Regions from separate parts of the Shewanella sp. SM20 genome, predicted to be linked through region 1. Evidence: predicted binding sites of a transcription regulator. Region 1 holds the regulator's gene; the other holds the start of a gene.

Region 1 (7,502 bases):
TATTGGACTTATCTTGGTTATCCGCTAGATATCCCAATTCTTTGAGCTTAACGCTCAAGGTGCCGTAAAGTTTCTTATCGTAGAACTCTGGCGCAGTAATGCCATGCAAAGCGCCTAAACGCTGGGCAAGTAGATGACTCTCAGACTCAAGTTCTGAGCGCTCCATCTTAGGTCTGTTCGCTAACAGATTGAAGATAATGGCATAGCGTTGCAGAGTTTCGCTCACTGAACTGGCTAACAATAATAGTTGGCTAGTGTGTTCAGGCACGACAGTTAAGGTATCAGTCTCAACCACTAACCCTTGTTCAATGAAGAAATCCAGCACTTGATTGACATAGGCAGGTACATCCTTAATGCCCATGAAGAGTTCGGCTTTCAGCAGTGGATAAAAATCGGCAACGATTGACACAACTTGCTGACGCGGGATCTGCTCATTATGCGTTAAACAACTCGCAATTAATGACGGTACAATAAATAAGTGGATGATATTGTTACGATAGTAAGTCATAGACACTGCCTGACTCGTCTCGATAGACACAATTTCACCTAAAGGATCGGCGCAAACAACAAACTTGTTCAGCTCTAAACCTTGCTGCACTAAATGCTTACCATCACCTTCGGCAACCGAAGTATAAGTAGTGTAAGGCACTTTTTTGAGTAGAGTCAGATACAGATCAAGCTGACGTTCCAGCAGACTGCGCTCTAAGGCATTTTGATCTGTGGCCAACAACACTAAACTCGTCAAGGTCACCGAACTCGCCGCCGCCGCATCGTTAATATTCGTCATCACTCGATTCGCCAGCACGTTTACCGCTGGCGTTAACCAGCTTGGTTTTTGCTCAGGATCATCGGCCAACTCAGTACGCCAGTTTGGCGCGCGCTCATTTAAGAAGTTTTGCAGAGTAATCGGCTCGCCAAAGTTCACATAACCTTGGCCGAAATTACCAAGTTTGCGAATCGCACCAAACACCTGCCACACAGATTCTTTTTTCTTTTTCTTACCACTTAACTCTTTATGATACGTCGCCACTTCCATCACATGGTCATAGCCTAAATACACAGGCACTAGCGTGACTGGACGCTCGATACCGCGCAGCACACTGTTCATCGTCATGGCGATCATGCCAGTTTTCGGCGCCAACAGACGGCCAGTACGTGAACGGCCACCTTCGGAGAAGTATTCCACCGAATAACCTTTAGCAAACAGCTGATCTAAATACTCACGAAATACTGCGGTGTACAGCTTATTGCCATTAAAACTACGGCGGATAAAGAAGGCACCACCGCGACGGAACATAGGTCCCGCGGGCCAGAAATTGAGGTTAATGCCGGCAGCAATGTGCGGCGGAACCATGCCTTGATAATACAAAATATACGATAACAGCAGGTAATCCATGTGGCTGCGATGGCAAGGCACATAAACAATCTCGTGGCCATCGTGGTGTAACTGCCGAACTTGCTCGGCGCCTTTAATGTTGATCCCGCTGTAAAGCTTGTTCCACAGCCAAGTTAAAAAACGCTCGGCAATACGCACTAAACTGTCTGAGTAATCGGCAGCGATTTCATCGAGATACTCAATAGCCGTCTCGCGCGCTTGGGTCTCAGAAATCTTTTTACTGGCGGCTTCTTCTTGAATCGCTTTGCGCAGCGACTCAGATTTGAGTAACGAATGAAACAGTGCTTGGCGGTTTGGCAGCACAGGCCCTGTCATTACCTTACGTTGACGACGGAAATGCACGCGCGCAACCCGTGCTAACTTATGGGCAATCCCCATGTCGGTGCCATGTTCGTCAGCCATGTAACGCAGGGATACGGCATTCGAAAACTGCACGAAGTTATGTCGACCTAAGAACAGAATCATCAAGCACTTGCGCAACCAAGTCGGGTTTTCCCGCTCAAATACGGCCGCCTTCATAGTGTCGTCTTCTTTCCCTGGCGTGCGACCCCAATACAAGCTCACGGGCACCAGTTGAATATCCAATTCAGGACGTTCCTTATGCACGGCTAACAAACGCATAAAGCATTCGAGGAAAGGCTCATTACCAGCACGTTCGCCAAACAGTGGCTTACGTCCTTGAAGACAGACAACCCGAGGCGCAGTCACACCATTAGCCACTAGAGGCTCATAAGGGCTTGGTAAACCTAACTTAGCCGTTATTTCGCTCAAAGCAGCTATGTCACTAAGGGATTCAGTTTTCATCACATAAACAAGGGGTCTGGAAGCATCCAGATTCAGATCGGCAAAGGGATCCTGAGGCACCACAATAGTGTGCACTAAGTGTTTTTGGATCCAACGTAATGATTTCAACCAAAGAGAGTCGTGTTTAGGCATTATTCTTATGCAATTAAGTGCGTTTACTAGCCCGATAGAATACCAGACTATGGGCAATATTCGCTAATTCTCTCCAACATAGCTAAAAAGTGGTTAATACTTGCGCTGCAAATAATACTGTATATACTAACAGTAACTGTATAGAAAAACAGGAAACACCATGAGACCTTTGACGCCACGCCAAGCTGAAATTTTAGAGCTAATTAAACGAAATATTGCCGATACTGGCATGCCACCCACTCGGGCAGAAATCGCAACCCGTTTAGGTTTTAAGAGCGCCAATGCGGCTGAAGAACACCTTAAAGCGTTGGCAAAAAAGGGCTGCATTGAGATCATGCCAGGCACATCTCGAGGCATTCGTCTGCCTGCGGAAATCGAAGATTTGACTGAAACAGGTTTACCGCTCATCGGCCAAGTGGCCGCAGGTGAACCTATCCTCGCCCAAGAACATGTTGAACAGTACTACCAAGTCGACCCAAGCATGTTCCATCCCGCCGCCGATTTTTTACTGCGAGTAAAGGGTGACAGCATGAAGAATATCGGCATTCTCGAAGGTGATTTGCTGGCAGTTCATAAAGTAGAACAAGCTAGAAATGGTCAAGTGGTTGTCGCTAGAGTCGATGACGATGTCACTGTTAAACGTTTCGAAAAAAAAGGTAATGTGGTCTATCTACATGCCGAAAATGAAGATTACTCCCCGATTAAAGTGGATTTAGGCTTCCAAAGTTTAACAATTGAAGGACTCGCCGTCGGTGTGATCCGTAATGGAGATTGGCTATGAATAAACTACTTGGCAATGCCCCCCGCCATCCGGGCTTGTGGCTCGATGAAGTCCGTGATGCCGACTATGACTGGCACCATGCGCCTATCGCCTGTATGCCAACTAAGACTCAAGGTCGCCAAGAATTAATTCATCTGAGTGCACAACTCGCTCAGTTAAGCCAACAGGGCCGTTGGTTAGTGCTCATCAACCCACCAAGTATTGGCTACAAGCAAATGCTTGCCAGCGCAGGTGTGCGTATGGATAGAGTTTTGCTGGTACATGCTAAAGATGAAGTCGAAACCCTGTGGGCGATGGAAAAAGCCCTGACAAGTGGTACGTCCAGTGCAGTCATTACTTGGACTCAATCATTAGATGCGCGGGATAATCGACGCCTACAAATCGTGGCTAAAAGTGCCCGAGCTATGGGCATAGTGCTTGAAGACGTAAACAGTCACTTACATGCCGACGTACGCATTGAGCAAGGCAATCTCTTCGGTCAGCAATCTTTTTTTAGCGCTGTACACTAAATATTCATTTAATTTTTTACCTTGAAAGCCGCCTCACCTATGAATGTGAGGCTTTTTTTTGGCAATTTTTCAGATAATTAGATAAATAAGTGATCTTGATCAATATTTAAACAGCAAGTATGGTTGGTTAAGTCGGTGATGATATATCACCTTCCGTGGTCAATGAATCGAGTATTTATCGAACTCGAAGCGCCACTAAAAATAGAGAACAGATTTATTTCAGCAGTATGTGCCAGCGTGGCTAATTACCAGCAGTAACAATACTTGATTAAAAGTAACAGCCGCCAACGCACGTTGAAGTCAAAAAAGCTTTTTTGGGAACTGAAGAGTTTGCATAGAGTTGAGACTTACTGTGTTGCTCTTCTTTGTAGTTGCTATTCGCAATTGGCAGAGGAGAAGTCTTGTGAAGCAATTGTTGTATTGTTTACTCGTGGTGCTTTTCGCACCACCGTTGACCGCCGCAGACATGCGGTTCAACATGACCCCTGGCGTGACCGAGATCAGTGGCAAGGTTTATCACTTGCACATGACCATCTTGTATATCTGCTGCGCAATAGGCCTAGTGGTCTTTGGCGTCATGATTTACGCCATGATCAACCACAGAAAATCCAAAGGCGCTGTCGCGTCCCACTTTCACGAAAGCACTAAAGTTGAAATCGCTTGGACGATTCTGCCATTTATCATTTTGATCTTAATGGCGATTCCAGCGACAAAAACTTTAATCGCAATGGAAGATCCCAGTAACGCCGATCTCACCGTAAAAGTGACGGGGTCCCAATGGAAATGGCATTACAGCTATTTCGATCAAGATATTGATTTTTATAGCATACTGACAACACCCAGAGCACAAATCGAAGGCACCGAAACCAAGGGTGAAAACTATCTATTGGAAGTCGATAAACCGCTCGTTCTACCGATAAACCGCAAAATCCGCTTTCTGATGACTTCAGAGGATGTCATCCATTCTTGGTGGGTACCCGCCTTTGCCATTAAGAAAGATGCCAACCCTGGATTTATCAATGAGGCCTGGACTCGCATCGACAAACCCGGCATTTATCGTGGTCAATGCGCCGAACTCTGCGGTAAAGACCATGGTTTTATGCCTATCGTAGTACAAGCCTTACCCGAAGCCGAGTTTGAGGCTTGGGTCACAGAGCAAAAACAAGCCGCAGGTGCTGCGGCTGAAGCCGCTCAAGCCGCTTTATCACAAACCCTAAGTAAAGAAGAGTTGATGACTCTAGGCGAACAAGTTTACCTCGGGCACTGCGCAGCCTGCCACCAGCCCAATGGCGAAGGATTGCAAGGCGTATTTCCGCCCCTTAAAGGTAGCCCGATTGCAACGGGACCGCTCAGCGGCCACCTTGAAATTGTGCTCAACGGTAAAACGGGTACAGCCATGCAAGCGTTTAGTAAACAATTGACTGCACAAGAAATCGCGGCAGTGACTACCTACGAGCGTAATGCTTGGGGCAATAATACTGGAGATGCAGTGCAAGCCAAAGACGTCAACGAGTACATGAACGGCAATTCTGCACAAACATCCGCCGCGGTACCAAGCAGTACAACCCCGACACCCGCTCCTGCAAAAGACGTCTCAGCTGCAGTCGATCCCGCAAGCCTCCCCACACTCAGCCATGACGCCCTCATGGCCGAAGGTGAAACTGTCTACGCGACCTTCTGTGCTGCCTGCCATCAAGTGACAGGTGCAGGAATACCACCCGCCTTCCCCGCGCTAGTGGGTAGTGCTATCGCCATTGGACCAGTCGCCAATCACATCGATATTGTGATGCACGGCAAAACGGGCACGGCTATGCAGGCATTTGGCAAACAGCTTAGCCCACAGCAACTTGCAGCAGTCATTACCTATGAACGCAATGCTTGGGGTAACAATACCGGCGATACAGTGCAACCTGCTGATATCGCAAGTCATGGACAGTAGGGGATAATGATGAGCACTACGACTCAAGATCAAACCGCAGCCCATGATGACCATCATCATGGTGCGCCAAAGGGCATCATGCGCTGGCTGCTAACCACCAACCATAAAGACATAGGTACTTTGTATTTATGGTTCAGCTTCATTATGTTCTTAACCGGTGGCGCTATGGCCATGGTGATCCGCGCTGAACTCTTTCAACCTGGATTACAATTGGTCGAGCCCAACTTTTTCAACCAAATGACAACTGTTCATGGGTTGATCATGGTATTCGGCGCGGTAATGCCGGCCTTTACAGGGCTAGCTAACTGGCTGATCCCGATGATGATAGGGGCGCCAGATATGGCGCTGCCACGGATGAATAACTGGAGTTTTTGGATACTCCCCTTCGCCTTTACTATTCTTCTCAGTTCGCTGTTTATGGAAGGTGGCGGACCTAACTTTGGTTGGACCTTCTACGCACCACTATCAACAACTTATAGCCCAGATAGCACGGCGCTCTTTGTATTTTCTATTCACATCATGGGGATAAGTTCGATCATGGGCGCGATCAACGTGATTGTGACCATAGTGAATTTACGCGCGCCAGGCATGACATGGATGAAGTTACCATTGTTTGTCTGGACTTGGCTTATCACGGCATTCCTACTGATCGCAGTTATGCCCGTACTCGCGGGCGCAGTGACTATGGTGCTGACCGATAAGTTTTTCGGCACGAGTTTCTTCGATGCGGCGGGCGGCGGCGATCCTGTGATGTTCCAGCATATTTTCTGGTTCTTCGGCCACCCTGAAGTTTACATCATGATCTTGCCGTCCTTTGGCATCATCTCTGCCATAGTCCCAGCCTTCAGTCGTAAACCCTTATTTGGCTATGCATCCATGGTTTATGCTACGGCTAGTATTGCAATTCTGTCGTTCCTCGTGTGGGCGCACCATATGTTCACCACAGGTATGCCAGTGTTTGCCGAGCTGTTTTTCATGTATTGCACTATGTTGATTGCAGTGCCAACTGGGGTGAAAGTGTTTAACTGGGTTGCCACTATGTGGCGCGGCTCACTCAGTTTCGAAGCGCCCATGCTGTTTGCTGTAGCCTTTATCATACTCTTCACTATTGGCGGTTTTTCGGGATTAATGCTCGCCATTACACCCGCCGACTTCCAGTACCACGATACTTATTTTGTTGTGGCACATTTCCATTATGTGCTCGTGACTGGTGCGATTTTCTCCATCATGGCAGCGGCCTATTACTGGCTACCTAAGTGGACGGGACACATGTACAACGAACGACTGGGACAATGGCATTTCTGGTGCTCGGTGATTTCAGTCAATGTGCTATTTTTCCCGATGCATTTCCTTGGGCTGGCAGGAATGCCAAGGCGTATCCCTGACTACTCGATTCAATTTGCCGATGTTAATCAAATCGTCTCGATTGGTGGGTTCGCCTTCGGCTTATCGCAATTGATTTTCTTAGTATTAGTAATTAAGTGCATCCGTGGCGGCGAAAAAGCTCCCGCTAAACCTTGGGAAGGTTCCGAGGGTTTAGAGTGGACATTGCCAAGCCCTGCGCCTTACCACTCCTTCACGACACCACCTGAGGTGAAATGAAATGGCAACCCAACACCAGCAAGATAAATCTAAGTCAAATCGTAAACTTATCAGCATGTTAGTTATAGGCTGTATTGGCATGTTTGGCTTTGGATTCGCGCTGGTGCCGCTCTACGATGTGTTGTGCGAGCAACTCGGTATCAATGGAAAACCCTCCAATACCGCGAGTAGTTATCAAGCAATCACAGTAGATACAAGCCGAATAGTGACTGTGGAATTTATTTCTCAGGTACAAACAGGCATGCCATGGACATTTGCGCCACAAACCAAACGGCTCGAAGTTCACCCTGGCGAGCTAATCCATACGGCATTTTTGGCGCGCAATATGTCCGCTAAAGC
Region 2 (7,502 bases), on a different contig from region 1:
CGATATCTTGGCTCAGCTCTGGACAAGTATAGCCTAAGGTCTCGGCACGCTCGGCAAAGTTACTCAGTACATCAAGTTCAGCCGCAGCTCTAGCAAAGGCTTGTAACTCATGCAATTTGGGCAGAATAAGATCGAACAACTGTTCCCATAACTGCTTTTCGAGTGCCAGCGCTTTACCTTGGCTCGAGAGGACTTTTTCTTCGTATTCCTTAAGTTCAGGCGTGATATAACGCTCCATATTCTTAAGGGTTTGGCGTCGTTGATAATTGAGCGGTACTTGTGAGGATTGCAGGCGGCTTACTTCGATGTAATAGCCGTGTACGCGGTTATAGCCGACTTTAAGTGTATTGATGCCAGTTCGTTCTTTTTCTCTGGCTTCAAGTTGTACTAAGTAATCACTCGCTCCTTCGCTCAGACCGCGCCATTCATCTAGTTCGCTGTTGTAGCCTTCACGGATCACCCCGCCATCGCGGATAAGCATAGGTGGATTATCGACTATCGCGCGCTCAAGTAGGGCTTGCTCAGCGGGGAACTCACCTAAGTGTTGACGCAATTGAGTCGTGTGTGGCGCGCTCAGTGTACTTAAACTCTGTTGTAATTCAGGCAATAAGCCCAGTGCTTGACGTAAACGTGCAAAGTCTCTTGGGCGAGCGGTACGCAGCGCGAGTCTTGCCATGATACGTTCGATATCGCCAAGTGCCTTTAACTGCTCATGCAAACCTTCGTGGGCTGCGGTATCGAGGAGTTCAGTCACCGCCTGTTGGCGCGCCTTAATTTGCTTAGGATCTCGCAGAGGCTGATGGATCCAGCGTTGTAACATACGGCTGCCCATAGGCGTTGCCGTGTTATCTAATACTGCGGCTAAGGTATTATCGCGGCCACCGGCAAGGTTTTGAGTGAGTTCTAGATTTCGGCGAGTTGCCGCATCGAGTACTATGCTATCGGTTTGATTGAAGCGGATAATGGCATTGATATGGGGCAGTGCCGTGCGCTGTGTGTCTTTGACATATTGCATCAAGCAACCCGCAGCTTGCAGTGATAAACGTGCATCTGCGATACCAAAACCATGTAAGTCTTTAGTGCCGAACTGGGCCAGTAGTAACTTGATACTCGTATCGTAATCAAATTCCCACTCGGGGCGACGGCGTTTGCCTTTAAAACCGTTAAGTAGACCTAGTTCGCCAAAGTCTTCACTGTAGAGAATTTCAACGGGATTAGTGCGTTGCAATTCTGCTTCTAATGACTCTCGTGTGTCGAGCTCTGCAATCACAAAACGTCCGGATGAAACATCTAATGTGGCATAACCAAAACCAACTTTACCTTGATAAACCGCGGCTAACAGATTGTCTTGGCGTTCCTGCAGCAACGCTTCGTCGGTTAAAGTGCCTGGCGTGACAATTCGTACCACTTTACGTTCTACTGGCCCTTTAGATGTCGCGGGATCGCCAATCTGTTCGCAAATCGCAACTGATTGACCAATTTGAACTAATTTTGCAAGATAGCCTTCCACAGCATGGTAAGGAAGCCCCGCCATCGGAATAGGATCGCCACCACTTTTACCGCGCGCAGTGAGTGAAATGCCTAACAGCTCAGAAGCGCGTTTAGCATCGTCATAAAACAACTCGTAGAAGTCACCCATGCGATAAAACAGCAACATATCGTGATGTTCTGCTTTCATCGTCAAGTACTGACGCATCATAGGAGTATGTTTTTCTAAATCATCGGTATCAATTACATTCATTAAATCGTTATCGTCCGTTGTGACTGCCTAAAGGCGATACAGTTTGTGTGGTTAAGGGTGATTAAGCGCTATGGAAGCGGAAGACTGCTGTACAATTTTCAGCTAAAAAGACCACGCAAAATTTGTTGCGCCAATCTTAGCAATAATTTAGCGAAAATTGAGCCCTTAACGATGGATATTGATCAAAGGGAGCTATTATCTGATTTGATATTCGCTAAAACCTTGGTCATATTAAAAATCCTATCAGCTAAAAATAATTCAGTCACAGGTCTTGATACTGTATGATTGTACAGTATACTAGTCAGCAGAATTAAGACAAAAAGCGCGGCTTTTTGAATTACCCGTTTGTAAATTGAATATCACTTTTGACAGCTTAATGCTTGTCTTGATGAGGGAACAGGAATGAAGGTCGATCCAAATAAAGAGAAAGCACTTGCTGCGGTATTGATCCAAATTGAGAAACAATTTGGTAAAGGCTCCATCATGAAGCTGGGCGAAGATCGCTCTATGGATGTTGAGACCATTTCTACCGGTTCTCTGTCTCTGGACGTTGCTTTAGGTGCTGGCGGTTTGCCAATGGGTCGTATCGTTGAGATCTATGGTCCTGAATCATCAGGTAAAACAACACTGACTTTAGAAGTGATTGCGGCAGCGCAACGTGAAGGCAAAACCTGTGCCTTTATCGATGCAGAGCATGCACTAGACCCTATTTATGCTAAAAAATTGGGCGTAGATATTGATAACCTGCTGTGTTCACAACCGGATACCGGCGAGCAAGCGCTTGAGATTTGTGATGCTTTAACTCGTTCAGGCGCTGTTGACGTTATCGTAGTCGACTCAGTGGCGGCATTAACGCCTAAAGCTGAAATCGAAGGCGAAATTGGTGATTCTCACATGGGCCTAGCGGCGCGTATGATGAGCCAAGCTATGCGTAAACTTGCGGGTAACTTAAAGCAATCTAACACCTTACTTATCTTCATCAACCAAATTCGGATGAAGATTGGTGTGATGTTCGGTAACCCAGAAACTACAACCGGTGGTAATGCGCTGAAGTTTTATGCTTCTGTTCGCCTAGACATTCGCCGCACTGGTGCCATTAAAGACGGCGATGAAGTGGTCGGTAACGAAACTCGCGTTAAAGTGGTGAAAAACAAGGTTGCAGCGCCGTTTAAGCAGGCTGAGTTCCAAATCCTTTATGGCCAAGGTATTAACCGTACTGGTGAGTTAGTAGACTTAGGCGTAGCCCATAAGTTGATTGAAAAAGCGGGCGCTTGGTACAGCTATAAAGGTGATAAAATCGGCCAAGGTCGTGCTAATGCTGGCAAATATCTGACTGAAAACCCAGCTATTGCGGCTGAAATTGACAAGACGCTACGTGAGTTGCTTTTGAGTAATCCGAGTGCCTTGGCTGCCAAAGCTGATGATAGTACTGAGGACAATATTGATTTAGAGACAGGCGAAGTATTCTGAGTCAGTCAGCCCATCAAATTGCGGTCGCGCTGTTAGCGCGCCGCGATTATTCCCGTTTACAAATCCGCGATAAATTGCTCGAAAAAGGTTTCGAACTTAACGATATCGAACCTGTACTCGATGCTTGCGAATCCTCCGGTTTTATTAATGATGCTCGTTATGCCGAACTGTTGGTGCGAAGCCACATCAGTCGAGGCCACGGTGCAATACGCATCCGCCAAGCAATCGCACAGAAAGGCTTATCTAAAGACTGTATTGAAGCCGCTTTGGTTAATTGTGATTGTGACTGGTTTGAGCTAGCAAAAGATAAAGCCACCAAAAAATACGGCATTCCCCGTGTGACAGAAGTGAAGGGCTCTAAAGCTCGGGATCTCATCGCAAAGGAAAAGGCCAAACGAGTGCGTTTTTTAATGGGCCAAGGCTTTAGCTACGATCAAATCACTTACGCACTAGATTCAGATCCCAATGATCTCGATGAAAATTATTAAATTTGGAGCTAAGACTGTAAAAGCTCATCTAAATATCATCAATGGGTATTGTCCATTTCGTACTTCACATTAGACTCACTAGCTTAAATATTGTCCGTGCCGCGATAAACTTACGCCGTCTTTATTTGTGCTTTATCCTGTCGTTTTGCTTCTAGTGACTCTGGTGTGGGCGATTCACGCTAAAATATTAAATTCCTGATGTGTATATCACCAATCAAGACTGGTCGTCCTTCCTTAGTCTGCTTATAATGCTTGGCAAATAGAAATACGGCTAGCCTAAGGCGTAGCTGGTAATGCTTACCCAATTCAGGATGATTTCATGTATCAAACTACAGCAGAGCTCAGAAGCGCTTTCCTCGAATTTTTCCGCAGCAATGGTCATCAAGTTGTGGACAGTAGTTCATTAGTGCCAGGCAACGATCCCACACTTTTATTTACCAATGCAGGCATGAACCAGTTCAAGGACGTGTTTCTTGGCATGGACAAACGCAATTATACGCGTGCGACCACTGCTCAACGTTGTGTACGCGCTGGTGGTAAACATAACGATTTGGATAACGTTGGCTACACAGCACGTCATCACACCTTTTTCGAAATGCTAGGTAACTTCAGTTTTGGAGATTATTTCAAAGAAGAAGCGATTCGTTTGGGCTGGACTTTTTTAACTGAAACGTTAAAGCTGCCGAAGGAACGTCTGTGCGTCACTATTTATCAGACAGATGATGAAGCCTTTGAAATCTGGAATAAAAAAATTGGTGTCGCTGCCGAGAACATCATACGTATCGGTGACAATAAAGGTGCTGCATTTGCGTCAGATAACTTCTGGCAAATGGGTGATACCGGTCCTTGTGGTCCATGTACTGAGATTTTTTATGATCATGGTGATCATATTTGGGGCGGACGTCCTGGCAGTCCTGAAGAAGATGGTGATCGTTTCATCGAAATCTGGAACATCGTTTTCATGCAGTACAACCGTCAAGCATCGGGTGAAATGTTACCTTTGCCTAAGCCCTCGGTTGATACAGGCATGGGGATTGAGCGTATTGCTGCGATTATGCAGGGCGTACATTCTAACTACGAAATCGATATTTTCCGTACTTTGATTGCTAAAGCCGCAGAGGTCATTGGTGTTAGTGACTTATCTGAAAAGTCGCTGCGAGTCATTGCCGATCATATCCGTTCATGTGCATTTTTAATTGCCGATGGCGTTATGCCGTCGAACGAAGGCCGTGGTTATGTGCTGCGCCGTATTATTCGCCGCGCTGTTCGCCATGGTAACAAGTTAGGTGCGACCGAAGCTTTCTTCTACAAGCTGGTTCCGTCTTTGATTGCGGTGATGGGCGATGCAGCAAAAGGGTTAGCTGAGACTCAAGCGATTGTTGAAAAGGCACTGAAAGCGGAAGAAGAGCAATTTGCCCGTACGCTTGAACGTGGTTTAGGTATTTTAGATACGGCCTTAAACGAGTTGAAAGGTGACACCTTAGACGGCGAAACCGTATTTAAGCTGTATGACACCTATGGCTTCCCAATGGATTTGACTGCTGATGTCTGCCGTGAGCGCAACATCATTGTCGATGAAGCAGGTTTTGAAGTCGCCATGGCTGAGCAACGTAGCCGCGCACAAGCTGCCGGTAACTTTGGTGCAGATTATAACGCTGCGCTGAAAATTGATGCTGAAACTGCATTTAGTGGTTACACCGAATTAGCGGGTCAAGCTAAGGTCACCGCGATTTATCAAAATGGTGAGTCAGTGACGGCGATCAAAGCGGGTGATGAAGCCGTTGTCGTGCTCGATGTAACACCTTTCTACGCTGAATCTGGCGGTCAAGTAGGCGATAAAGGCCAATTGGTTGCAAACGGTATTGAGTTTACGGTAAACGATACGCAAAAGTATGGTCAAGCAACGGGCCATCAAGGTGTTTTGGCTACAGGTAGCTTGAGCGTTGGCCAAGTTATTGAAGCGAAAGTGGACAAAAAACTGCGTCACCGTACTCAGTTAAACCATTCTGTTACGCATTTACTGCATGCCGCGCTGCGTCAGGTGCTCGGTACTCATGTTTCGCAAAAAGGTTCTTTGGTTGATCCTGAGCGTTTACGTTTTGACTTCTCCCATTTCGAAGGCGTAAAAGCTGCTGAATTAAAAGAAGTTGAAGAATTAGTTAACACTCAAATTCGTCGTAACCATGAGCTGAAAACCGCTGAAATGGGCATAGATGAAGCTAAAGAGAAAGGCGCTATGGCACTCTTTGGTGAGAAATATGATTCACAAGTGCGAGTTGTGACTATGGGCGATTTCTCTATCGAATTGTGTGGCGGCACCCATGTGGGTCGCACTGGCGATATCGGCTTATTCAAAATCACCTCTGAAGCAGGTATTGCTGCGGGTGTACGTCGCATCGAAGCCGTGACTGGTGCTGCAGCTATGGCTTATGTGGCGCAGCAACAAGCTGAACTGGAAGAAGCCGCTGCCTTATTGAAAGGTGATGCCAACTCAGTGGTGGCTAAGTTAAAAGCGCAGCTCGATAAGATGAAGCAACTCGAAAAAGAAATGGCGCAGCTGAAAGATAAGTTAGCGGCCGCAGCGAGTGCAGACTTAGTGGGCGATGCCGTTGTAGTTAATGGCGTTAACGTACTGATCAAAAAATTAGACGGCGTTGAGGCAAGTTCATTACGCGGCTTGCAAGATGAATTAAAACAGAAATTGAAATCGGCCATTATCGTGCTTGGTACAGCGCAGGAAGGGAAAGTTAACCTGATCGCGGGTGTGAGTAACGATCTGATCGGTAAAGTCAAAGCGGGTGAGCTAGTCGCTATGGTCGCTGCACAAGTGGGCGGTAAAGGCGGTGGTCGTCCTGATATGGCTCAAGCGGGCGGTAGCCAGCCAGAAAATCTGGATGCGGCATTGGCTCAAGTATTACCTTGGATTACTGAGCGTCTAGCTTAAGAGGTTGCTGTGCCCCAAAAACGAAAGCTTAGTGGTAGCAAGCTTTTTGTGAAAAAGTTCGGCGGTACTTCGGTGGGTTCTATTGAACGTATCGAAGCGGTCGCTGAGCAGATTACAAAGTCAGCTCACAATGGTGAGCAGCAAGTTTTAGTCTTATCCGCGATGGCGGGTGAGACGAATCGCCTGTTTGCACTTGCAGCACAAATTAATCCGCGCGCCTCGGCGCGCGAGTTAGACATGCTAGTATCGACGGGTGAGCAAGTGAGTATTGCTTTGATGTCGATGGCGCTACAACGTCGCGGCATAAAAGCAAAATCCCTTACGGGCGATCAAGTGCAAATTCATACAAATAGTCAATTTGGCCGCGCCAGCATTGAGCGAGTTGATACTGAATATTTGCAGTCTTTGCTTGCCGATGGTGTTGTGCCGATCGTTGCAGGGTTTCAGGGCATCGATCCTCAAGGCGAAGTGACCACCTTAGGACGCGGTGGTTCAGATACCACAGCAGTAGCCTTAGCGGCAGCGTTAGAAGCCGATGAATGCCAGATTTTTACCGATGTGGCTGGGGTATTTACCACAGATCCTAATATTGATAGCAGTGCACGTCGCCTCGATGTGATTGGGTTTGATGTGATGCTCGAAATGGCAAAGCTCGGCGCTAAAGTATTGCATCCCGATTCTGTTGAATACGCCGAGCGTTTTCGCGTACCGCTGCGAGTATTGTCGAGCTTTGAAGCTGGGCAGGGGACGTTAATCCAATTTGGCGACGAGTCGGAATTAACGATTGCCTCGTTAGTGCAAGGTATCGCGATTAATAAGGCACTGGCAACGCTGACGATTGAAGGGCTGTTTACCACCA

What was found. Region 1 encodes LexA, which represses DNA repair genes until DNA is damaged. Its sites were predicted from a motif close to TACTGTATNNNNATACAGTA; they were not measured.
Region 2: the regulator LexA is predicted to act here: its motif matches at 2,017-2,036, upstream of recA (recombinase RecA).

Annotation. Positions count from the first base shown of each region.
Region 1 is NZ_JAKKRK010000012.1:28,505-36,006, forward strand. Features, by position in the region: gene plsB (glycerol-3-phosphate 1-O-acyltransferase PlsB) at 1-2,332, opposite strand, end outside; gene lexA (transcriptional repressor LexA) at 2,493-3,113, shown strand; gene L5M18_RS07030 (cell division inhibitor SulA) at 3,110-3,622, shown strand; gene coxB (cytochrome c oxidase subunit II) at 4,026-5,561, shown strand; gene ctaD (cytochrome c oxidase subunit I) at 5,571-7,163, shown strand; gene L5M18_RS07045 (cytochrome c oxidase assembly protein) at 7,165-7,502, shown strand, end outside.
Region 2 is NZ_JAKKRK010000001.1:193,608-201,109, forward strand. Features, by position in the region: gene mutS (DNA mismatch repair protein MutS) at 1-1,741, opposite strand, end outside; gene recA (recombinase RecA) at 2,144-3,211, shown strand; gene L5M18_RS00870 (regulatory protein RecX) at 3,229-3,699, shown strand; gene alaS (alanine--tRNA ligase) at 4,019-6,643, shown strand; gene L5M18_RS00880 (aspartate kinase) at 6,653-7,502, shown strand, end outside.